DNA from 3 places in the Limnohabitans sp. 2KL-3 genome. Region 3 is predicted to be linked to each of the others. Evidence: predicted binding sites of a transcription regulator. Region 3 holds the regulator's gene; each other region holds the start of a gene.

Region 1 (3,260 bases), 200 kb from region 3:
AAGCCGTAGTTGCCTGTACCGGCCAACACCGCGTTGACCACCACCGAGGGCTCGCCGCCGGCGTTGTACACGATCTCGCGCAGAGGCGCTTCGATGGCTTTCAACACCAGCTTGATGCCGGCGTCTTGGTCAGCGTTGTCGCCTTTGATGACACCCGCCATCTGACGTGCACGCAGCAAAGCCACGCCGCCGCCAGCCACGATGCCTTCTTCCACAGCAGCGCGTGTAGCGTGCAGGGCGTCTTCAACGCGGGCTTTCTTCTCTTTCATCTCGACTTCGGTGGCAGCGCCGACCTTGATCACGGCCACACCGCCAGCCAACTTGGCCACGCGCTCTTGCAGCTTCTCGCGGTCGTAGTCAGAAGTGGCTTCTTCGATTTGCACGCGCACTTGTTTGACGCGGGCTTCGATGTCACCAGCAGCGCCAGCGCCGTCGATGATGATGGTGTTTTCCTTGCCCACTTCGATGCGCTTGGCTTGGCCCAGATCGGCCAAAGTCACTTTTTCGAGGGTCAGGCCGACTTCTTCAGCGATCACTTTGCCGCCGGTCAAGATGGCGATGTCTTCCAACATGGCTTTGCGACGATCGCCAAAGCCTGGAGCCTTGACAGCCACCACCTTCAAGATGCCACGGATGGTGTTCACCACCAAAGTTGCCAAGGCTTCGCCTTCAACTTCTTCGGCAATGATCAACAAAGGACGGCCCGCTTTGGCAACGGCTTCCAGTGTGGGCAGCAGATCGCGGATGTTGCTGATCTTCTTGTCGAACAACAACACGAAGGGGTTGTCCAACAAAGCAGCTTGCTTTTCGGGGTTGTTGATGAAGTAGGGCGACAGGTAGCCGCGGTCAAACTGCATGCCTTCAACGACGTCGAGTTCGTTGTTCAAAGACTTGCCGTCTTCCACGGTGATCACGCCTTCTTTGCCCACTTTGTCCATGGCGTTGGCGATGATTTCGCCGATGCTGGTGTCAGAGTTGGCAGAAATCGAGCCGACTTGGGCGATTTCTTTGCTGGTGGTGGTGGCTTTGGTGGCCTTCTTCAGCTCTTCGATCAAAGCAGTCACTGCTTTGTCGATGCCGCGCTTCAGGTCCATCGGGTTCATGCCAGCGGCCACGTACTTCATGCCTTCGCGCACGATGGCTTGGGCCAACACGGTGGCAGTGGTGGTGCCGTCACCCGCGTTGTCAGAAGTTTTGGAAGCGACTTCCTTGACCATCTGCGCGCCCATGTTTTGCAGCTTGTCTTTGAGTTCGATTTCCTTGGCCACGGACACACCGTCCTTGGTCACGGTGGGGGCGCCGAAAGAACGCTCCAGAACCACATTGCGGCCTTTAGGGCCCAGAGTCACTTTGACCGCGTTGGCCAAAATGTTCACGCCTTCAACCATGCGTGCGCGGGCTTCGCCGCCGAAAATTACGTCTTTTGCTGCCATTTTTAAGCTCCTAAATTCAGATTAATCAGTTGAGGACAGAGCGAACGGGCGCTTCGCGCGTCGTTCGGTCTGTCCCGCAAATCACTCGACCACTGCGAACAGGTCTTCTTCTTTCATGACCAGCAGCTCGTCGCCAGCCACCTTGACGGTCTGGCCGCTGTACTTGCCGAACAACACGCGGTCGCCGACTTTGACGCTCAGGGCCTTGGTCTCGCCTTTGTCGTTGGTCTTGCCTGGGCCGACGGCCAGGACTTCACCTTGATCGGGCTTTTCAGCAGCCGAGTCGGGGATCACGATGCCCGAGGCTGTTTTGGTTTCGCTTTCGATACGCTTGACGATCACGCGATCGCCCAAAGGACGCAGTTTCATGGAATCTCCTGGATTTGAAACAAGGGTTGAAAAACAAAAGCACCAAAGGGGTGCAGCTGAAATCTGAGGAGAGGGGCGTTGTTAGCACTCATCCCCATCGAGTGCTAATGATAAGGCCATTTCGGTGCATTTCAAGAGGCAGGGTTTTCCGGTAGGCGTCAATGGGTTGGCTTTCGGCTCTCGTGTGCATGGTGGGGGCTGAGCAAATACCCGTCGACCAGATCGGTGCTGATGTCGCCTTCAAACAAGCTCAGGTGTGGCGCTTGGTGCAAGGTGCTGCTGTCGGGCAGGCAGGTGCAGTTGTAAATGACGATGTGTGCTTGCTGCATGCGGGCGTTTTGCAGATGCATGGCCGAGGTGTGCAGCCAGGGAATTCGGGCGTCCATGAAGAAGGCGTCCACATTTTGTGTGATGTCGATCAGGTCCAGTGGGTGGGTCATGACCTTGATGTGGGGCCAGTGCGCCAAGGTGTCCAAGGCCTGTGAGAGGTGTTCGCCGTCGTGCAAAACGCACACCAGCGAGCGGCCCGGGTGCGCCTCGGGCAGGGGGTAGAGCAGGTTGAAGCCTTGGCCTTTGCAATAGTCCATGACCGATTCGGACAGGATGCGGCGATGGCCACCATGGGTGACGAAGGCCTTGAAGACCCCGCTTTGCACCATGCGCTGAACCGTGCCCACCGACAAGCCCAGGGTTTTGGCCGCTTGGCTGGTGCTGACATAAATTTGTGGATTTTGGGGGTTGTGTGAATTTTTCATCGTGGGGTGCTCGCTTGGATAGGCTTGGTTGTCTTGGGCTTTTTGAGGGTCTTGGCATGGTAGAACGCGCTCGAAGTCTCCGGGTTTCCCAGAACAGGTAGTGCCCATCACACAAACCGGTAAGCGCCTGGCCGGTGTTGCGGTGGCACTGTGGGTTTTGGAGTTCAAGGCAAAATCAGGGTCTTATGCTTCGTTGGTTCAGATTTTTTTCACATTGGCCTTTGTGGGCCTTGCATGTCCTGGGTGTGGCGGGCGGTTGGCTGGCCTGGCTTTTTTCGCCCACTTACCGCCGTCGCATGGGGGCCAATGCCCGTCAAGCGGGGCTGGGTTGGCGCACCTTGGTGGGGGCGGTGGGGCAGGCCGGGCGCATGTCGGCCGAGTTGCCGCGTTTGTGGCTGGGCCAAACGCCTTCGGTGGTTTGGGCCGATGCGCAGGCCGCGGCCGATGCTTATGCTTTGGGGCAAGGGGTGTTGTTTCTCACGCCCCACATGGGCTGCTTTGAAATCACGGCCCAGGCCTTGGCCGCGCGGTTTGGTGCGCAATATGGGCCTTTGACGGTGCTTTACCGCCCGGCCAGGCAAGCGGCTTTAGGCGAAGTGATGGCCTTGGCCCGAAACCGTCCCGGTTTGCAGGCGGTGCCCACCAATTTGTCGGGGGTGCGCCAAATGATCAAAGCATTGCGGGCTGGGCAAGCGGTGGGCTT
Region 2 (3,260 bases), on a different contig from region 3:
GGGCGAGGCATAACTGAGCTTGTCGCCCGCTTTTTGGGCTTGGCTCAACCATTCGGCTGCGGTTTGGCCAGGTGCCACTCCGGGTCCTGACGCGGGAACAGTCAGCACCAAAGGGGCTTTGCCAATCAGGCTGATGGGTGCCAGGTCTTTGAGCGGGTCGTAAGGCACCTTGGGGTTCAGGATGCGGGCAATCGTCATGTTGCCGTTGATCATCAGGCCCAGGGTGTGGCCGTCGGTTGATTTGGCCACGAAGTCAGCCGCGATGTTGCCGCCGGCACCCACTTTGTTCTCGACGATCACGTTTTGGCCCAAGGCTTTGGCCAGTGGTTCGGCCAAGGCGCGTGCCGTCAGGTCGGGGCTGGAGCCGGCGGGAAAGCCGACCACCAAGCGCACGGTTTGGCTGGGCCAAGTGGCTGTTGATGCAGTGGAAGAGGGAGTGGCCCATGAAGGTGTCAGTCCCAGAGCCAAAGCAGCGCCAAGGGCTTGGGCCAGATGGCGGCGAGAAAAAACAGTGGGGGTGCGAGCGGTCATGGCGTAGCCTTTCAAAACAAAACTGCCGTGACTTTAGCGCACAGCAGGCGAAAAAATACCCGGTCGAAGCCGGGTATTGAAGTCAAAGCAGGCGACAGGCCCTGAGTTCAAGCGAACTCGACCAGCGCCTTTTTCATCTTCTTCATGGCCGCGACTTCGATCTGACGGATGCGCTCAGCGCTCACACCGTACTCGTCGGCCAGGTCGTGCAGCGTCATGCCGCCCGAGCCGTTGTCGTTCACTTTGAGCCAGCGCTCTTCCACGATGCGGCGGCTTCGCTCGTCCAGCACGCTCAAAGCACTGGCCAAGCCATCGCTGGCCATCACATCGCGCTGGTGCGCTTCGATCATGGCGGTGGGCTCGTGGTTCACATCGGCCAGGTAGGCAATGGGGCCAAAGGCCTGCTCACCGTCGTCCGATGGGGCCGGATCCAGCAGCACATCGCCGCCGGACATGCGCATTTCCATCTCGCGCACTTCTTCGCGCTTGACGTTCAGGCTGTTGGCCATCGCGTCGACCTGGTCGGGCGTCAGGGTGTCGCGGTGCGTGCCTTCGTCGGCGTCGGCTTTGTAGCCTTGCTTCATCGAGCGCAAGTTGAAAAAGAGCTTGCGCTGGGCCTTGGTGGTGGCCATTTTGACCATGCGCCAGTTTTTCAGGATGTACTCATGAATTTCGGCCTTGATCCAATGCAGCGCATAGCTGACCAGGCGCACGCCTTGCTCGGGGTCGAATCGCTTGACCGCCTTCATCAGGCCCACATTGCCTTCCTGGATCAGGTCGCCATGGGGCAGGCCATAACCCAAGTATTGGCGAGACACCGAGACGACCAAACGCAGATGCGAGAGCACCAGCTTGCGGGCGGCTTCCAAGTCGTCGTTGGCTTTGAGTTGGCGGGCGGCTTCTTGCTCTTCCTCGAGGGTGAGCATGGGCATGCGGTTGACCGCAGAGATGTAGGCGTCCAAGTGGCCGAGCGAGGGCACGACCGCCCAAGGATTGCTCAGCGCGATGGCTGTGGCGGGGGAACCAGTTTGAATGTTCATACCAGAACTCCTTTCAGAATACCCCAATGTTAGCACTCTCTGGTGAGGAGTGCTAAAGGGCGGCCTCAGCTTGGCTGTGGGCATGGGGTTTCCCCCTATTTTGTGAGTGAAGAGGGGGGGTGTCTGTGCGCTGGTGAACGGCGAAATACCGGGGTGTTCAGCTCAGCAGGGCTTGGGCAAACTCACGGGCGTTGAAGGTTTCCAGGTCTTCCAGTTTTTCCCCTACCCCAATGAAGTAGACCGGAATCGGCTTTTCGCGGGCAATGGCGCACAGCACGCCGCCCTTGGCGGTGCCGTCGAGCTTGGTCACGATCAGGCCCGTGAGGCCCAATGTGTCGTCAAAGGCTTTGACTTGGGCCAAGGCGTTTTGCCCAGTGTTGCCATCGATCACCAGCAGCACCTCGTGCGGGGCGGTGCCGTCGGCTTTTTGCACCACGCGCTTGATTTTTTTCAGCTCTTCCATTAAATGGGTTTGTGTTGGCAAGCGGCCTGCGGTGTCGACCAAGACCACGTCGCGGCCACGGGCGCGGCCAGCGCTCACCGCGTCAAAGCTCACGGCCGCCGGGTCACCGCCTTGTTGGCTGACGATCTCCACCGTGTTGCGGGTGGCCCAAACCGCCAGCTGCTCTTTGGCGGCGGCGCGGAAGGTGTCGGCTGCGGCCAGCAGCACGCTCAGGCCTTCGTCGGCCAAGTGCTTGGTCAGTTTGCCAATCGAGGTGGTTTTGCCCGCGCCGTTGACGCCCGCCACCATGATCACGGTGGGGTGGTGGTCGCCAATGCTCAGGGGTTTTTGCAGAGGCGTCAGCAAGTCGGTGATGGCATCGGCCAGCAGCGTTTTGACTTGTGATGGGTCAGTCGCCTTGGCTTCTTTCACGCGGCGCTTGAGGTCTTGCAGCAAATGTTCTGTGGCCTTGACCCCCGTGTCGGCCACCAGCAACGCGGTTTCCAGCTCTTCGTACAGTTCGTCGTCGATGCGCGTGCCGGTGAAGACGGTGGTGATGCTGGAGCCGGTCTTGCGCAGACCGGCTTTGAGGCGGTCCAGCCAGCCTTGGCGGGCGGCAGGGGCGGCAGGTGTTGCAGCAGACGGGTCCGGGGGCTGTGTGGGTGTGCTGGCGGGCGATGGTGACTTGCTGGCGACGGGTGCTGAAACTTGGGGTTCAACGGCCGCTGGAGCTGATGGGACCTCAGCGGGTGGGGATTTTTTTTTGAAGAAGCTGAACATGGCGTGGATTTCAAGGATCATGCATTCTATGAAACCGAACTTTCTTTTGGGTCTTTCTTTGACAACAGCCTTGCTCAGCAGCAGCCTGAGCGCCATGGCGCAGGCACCGCAAGCACCAGCAAACAGCCCGCCGCCGCGAGAACAGGCTGCCCCAAGCCAGGTCCAGACTTTCACCTTGGCCAATGGCATGACACTGTGGGTCAAACCCGACCGCCGCGCCCCCACGGCGGTGCACATGGTCTGGCTGCGCGTGGGCTCCATGGACGAGGTGGATGGCACCAGCGGTGTGGCCCATGTGCTGGAGCACATGCTGTTCAAAGGCACGCCCACTTTGGCTGTGGGGGAGTTCTCGCGCCGTGTGGCCGCTTTGGGCGGACGCGAAAACGCCTTCACCGCCAAGGATTACACCGGCTATTACCAGCAAATTCCATCCAGCCAGCTTGAAGCCGTGATGCGTCTGGAGTCGG
Region 3 (3,260 bases):
TTGTCGCCAAGTGTGCCAAGTGGTTTTCAGGGGGCGGGTGTCAATGCCCGCATACGCATCCAGCAAGCCCCGCACCGCATCGGGGCGAGTCAGGCTTTGCCAGGCGTGTTGCCCGTGGATGTCCAACAGTTGCTCGCCCAGTTCGCGCAGCTGTGTTGCGGTGGCAGGGCTGCCATTGACCCAGGCGCGGCTTTTGCCCGAGGTGTCGACTGTGCGGCGCAACAACAAAGATACATTCGTTTCAAAACCAGCCTCCTCCAGCCAAGACTGGATGGCGGGGGTGGGGTCGAATTCGGCGCAAACTTCACAGCGGCTTGCACCTTCACGGACCACGCCAGATTCGGCGCGAGCACCCAAGGCCAGCTGCAGTGCGTCAATCAAGATGGATTTGCCGGCACCGGTTTCACCCGTCAAAACGCTGAAACCACTGGCCAGGTCCAATTCAAGGGATTGCACGATCACAAAGTCGCGCAAGGTGATGTGCGTCAGTGCCATGTCTCAGTCGCCTCCATTCCAATGCATTTTCTTACGCAGGGTGTCAAAGTAGTTCCAACCTGCGGGATGCAAAAAGCGCACCGTGTGCTCAGAGCGCTTGACCACAATCCGATCACCCAAAATCAGATCGGCCAATGACTGCATGTCGAAATTGGCGCTGACGTATCGCCCGGCCACGATTTCGATGCTGATTTCAGACGACTCGGGCAGAACGATCGGCCGGTTGGACAAGGTGTGAGGTGCAATGGGTGCCATGACCCACCCACCAATGCCAGGGTGCATCAAAGGCCCGCCCACCGACAAGGAATAGGCGGTGGAGCCTGTGGGGGTGGCGATGATCAGGCCGTCGGCGCGTTGGTTGGACACAAAACGGCCATCGACCTCGACCCGCAACTCCACCATGCCCGAGGTGCCACCCCGGTTGACCACCACGTCGTTCATGGCCAAAGCGCTGAACACGCTGCGTTGGTCACGCATCACATGGGCTTGCAGCAGGCTGCGGTCTTCGGTTTGATAGTGGCCTTGCAGCATCGGCAACAACACATCTTGGTAACTTTGTAGCGGGATATCGGTGATGAAACCCAGTCGACCTTGGTTGATGCCCATCAAAGGCAGATTGAATCGGGCCATTTGCCGACCAATGCCCAGCATGGTGCCGTCACCCCCAACCACGAGCCCCAGATCACACTGCTGGCCAATGGCAGCCATGTCGAGCATGGGGTGTTGGTTCAATCCGGTGTGCAAAGCGGTTTCTTGATCCAGCACCACGTCACAGCCTTGCCGCGTCAGAAACTGGGCCACGTCGTCCAAAGCCCGGCGAGAACTCTCCAGTGCCCCACCGTGGGCGGTGGTGTGGTACTTACCAAAAAGTGCAACATGACGGAACTTGGATTTCATCTGCAAATTACATCATTAAAATGTGTCTATGCTAGATGATCGTGCCAAGTTATTGCTCAAAGCGCTGGTTGAACGCTATATTGCGGACGGCCAACCCGTGGGCTCGCGCACGCTCTCCAAAGCCTCTGGCCTGGACCTGTCGCCCGCCACCATCCGCAATGTGATGTCCGATCTCGAAGAGCTGGGCCTGATCGCCAGCCCGCACACCTCGGCAGGGCGCATCCCCACCAGTCGTGGCTATCGTTTGTTTGTGGACACCATGCTCACGGTGCAACGCGACGGCTTGGATACGCCTGCGCTCACCCCGGATCAGCCGCAAAAAGTGATCGCCAGTGCGGCCAATTTGCTCTCCAATTTGTCGCATTTTGTGGGCGTGGTCATGACCCCCCGCAGGCCTTCGGTGTTTCGGCACATTGAATTTTTACGCCTGTCCGAGCGGCGTTTGCTGGTCATCATTGTCTCGCCCGAGGGCGATGTGCAAAACCGAATCCTGTTCACCGAGACCGATTACTCCCAAAGCCAGCTGATTGAAACTTCTAATTTTTTGAACAGCCATTACGCTGGCATGGCCATTGAGCAGGTGCGCAGCCGGGTGCAGCAAGAGCTTGTGAGCCTGCAAAGCGAAATCGCCACGCTGATGCAAGCGGCCGTTCAGGTCAGCAGCGAGGCTTTGGCCGAAGACCAGAACGAGGTGGTGATTGCCGGCGAGCGCAACTTGCTGTCGGTCAGTGACTTTTCCAGTGACATGGGGCATTTGCGCCGTGCTTTCGAGCTTTTTGAACAAAAAACCCAGTTGATGCGTTTGCTGGACGTGTCCAGCCAGGCCGAGGGCGTGCGCATTTACATTGGCGGTGAAAGTCAGATCGTGCCCATGCAAGAGCTGTCGGTGGTCAGCTCGCCTTATGAGGTGGATGGCCAAGTGGTGGGCACCTTGGGCGTGATCGGCCCGACCCGCATGCCCTATGACCGCATGATCCAGATCGTCAACATCACTTCGCGCTTGGTCAGCAATGCGCTGAGCCAGTCCAAATAAACGCCCGCCAGGCCACTACAATCACGGCTTCGGTGGGGGCGTTAGCTCAGTTGGTTAGAGCAGAGGACTCATAATCCTTTGGTCCACGGTTCAAGTCCGTGACGCCCTACCATTTAATTCTTCAAGTCACTTTGTACAACGCTACAAAGTGACTTTTTTATTGGGCGGTTCCAAGTTGGCACACGCTGCCAGTACAGTAGTTCCACGCTGCGGGGCTGTGTTCTATGACTGAACGCCACACTGACGCACCGCTGGCAACTGACGCAGCCGCCGTCAAAACCAGCAAGCAACGCACCATTGACGCACTGACAGCAGCATCGCCCAGCGTCCTGCTGCTGCGAGACGGTGAGTTGGTGCTGTATCGCCGCACACGCAGTCTGCTTGACCAATGCCGCTTCAAGTTGGCAGACGGCAAGTGGCACAGATTCTCAACACGCCGTGCCAGTTTGGAAAACGCCATGGCTGCTGCCTGGGATAGGTATGACGAAGCCAGATACCGCCAGCGGCTGGGTTTAGCACACAGAACGCCTGCTGAAAGATACGTGGTGCGGTACAGAATCAATGGGCATAGAGGCCCATTTGCTGATGAAACTTGGAATGCCACATGGACAGAGGCGCCCGTTACCTGCGGATTTTTGTGAATGGCAATACAAATCATCGAAGCTCAAGGCCAAGGACGAGGCAGTTGACGAGATGAAGCAGACACACGCATGCTACGTGTGCATTGACGAGGCGTTGTTTGAAACAACATTCACTCAGCTGACGTCCTGCAAGTTTTTCCGTTTCTGTGAAGGCTTTCAACGACCAAGTTTGAACAGAGCCTTGAAGCGGTCAA

Evidence for each region. The regulator HrcA, encoded in region 3, represses chaperone genes, less so after heat shock. The targets are predictions, from matches to a motif close to TTAGCACTCNNNNNNNNNGAGTGCTAA.
Region 1: the regulator HrcA is predicted to act here: its motif matches at 1,884-1,910, upstream of groES (co-chaperone GroES).
Region 2: the regulator HrcA is predicted to act here: its motif matches at 1,601-1,627, upstream of rpoH (RNA polymerase sigma factor RpoH).

What each region holds. Positions count from the first base shown of each region.
Region 1 is NZ_CXON01000002.1:462,812-466,071, reverse strand. It holds gene groL (chaperonin GroEL) at 1-1,433, opposite strand, end outside; gene groES (co-chaperone GroES) at 1,515-1,802, opposite strand; gene AMM41_RS04595 (helix-turn-helix domain-containing protein) at 1,961-2,557, opposite strand; gene AMM41_RS04590 (lysophospholipid acyltransferase family protein) at 2,743-3,260, shown strand, end outside.
Region 2 is NZ_CXON01000006.1:157,984-161,243, reverse strand. It holds gene AMM41_RS10600 (Bug family tripartite tricarboxylate transporter substrate binding protein) at 1-531, opposite strand, end outside; gene rpoH (RNA polymerase sigma factor RpoH) at 639-1,571, opposite strand; gene ftsY (signal recognition particle-docking protein FtsY) at 1,729-2,793, opposite strand; gene AMM41_RS10585 (M16 family metallopeptidase) at 2,822-3,260, shown strand, end outside.
Region 3 is NZ_CXON01000002.1:267,158-270,417, reverse strand. It holds gene recN (DNA repair protein RecN) at 1-495, opposite strand, end outside; gene AMM41_RS03630 (NAD kinase) at 499-1,392, opposite strand; gene hrcA (heat-inducible transcriptional repressor HrcA) at 1,421-2,425, shown strand; tRNA gene AMM41_RS03620 (tRNA-Ile) at 2,461-2,537, shown strand; gene AMM41_RS21740 (hypothetical protein) at 2,650-3,066, shown strand.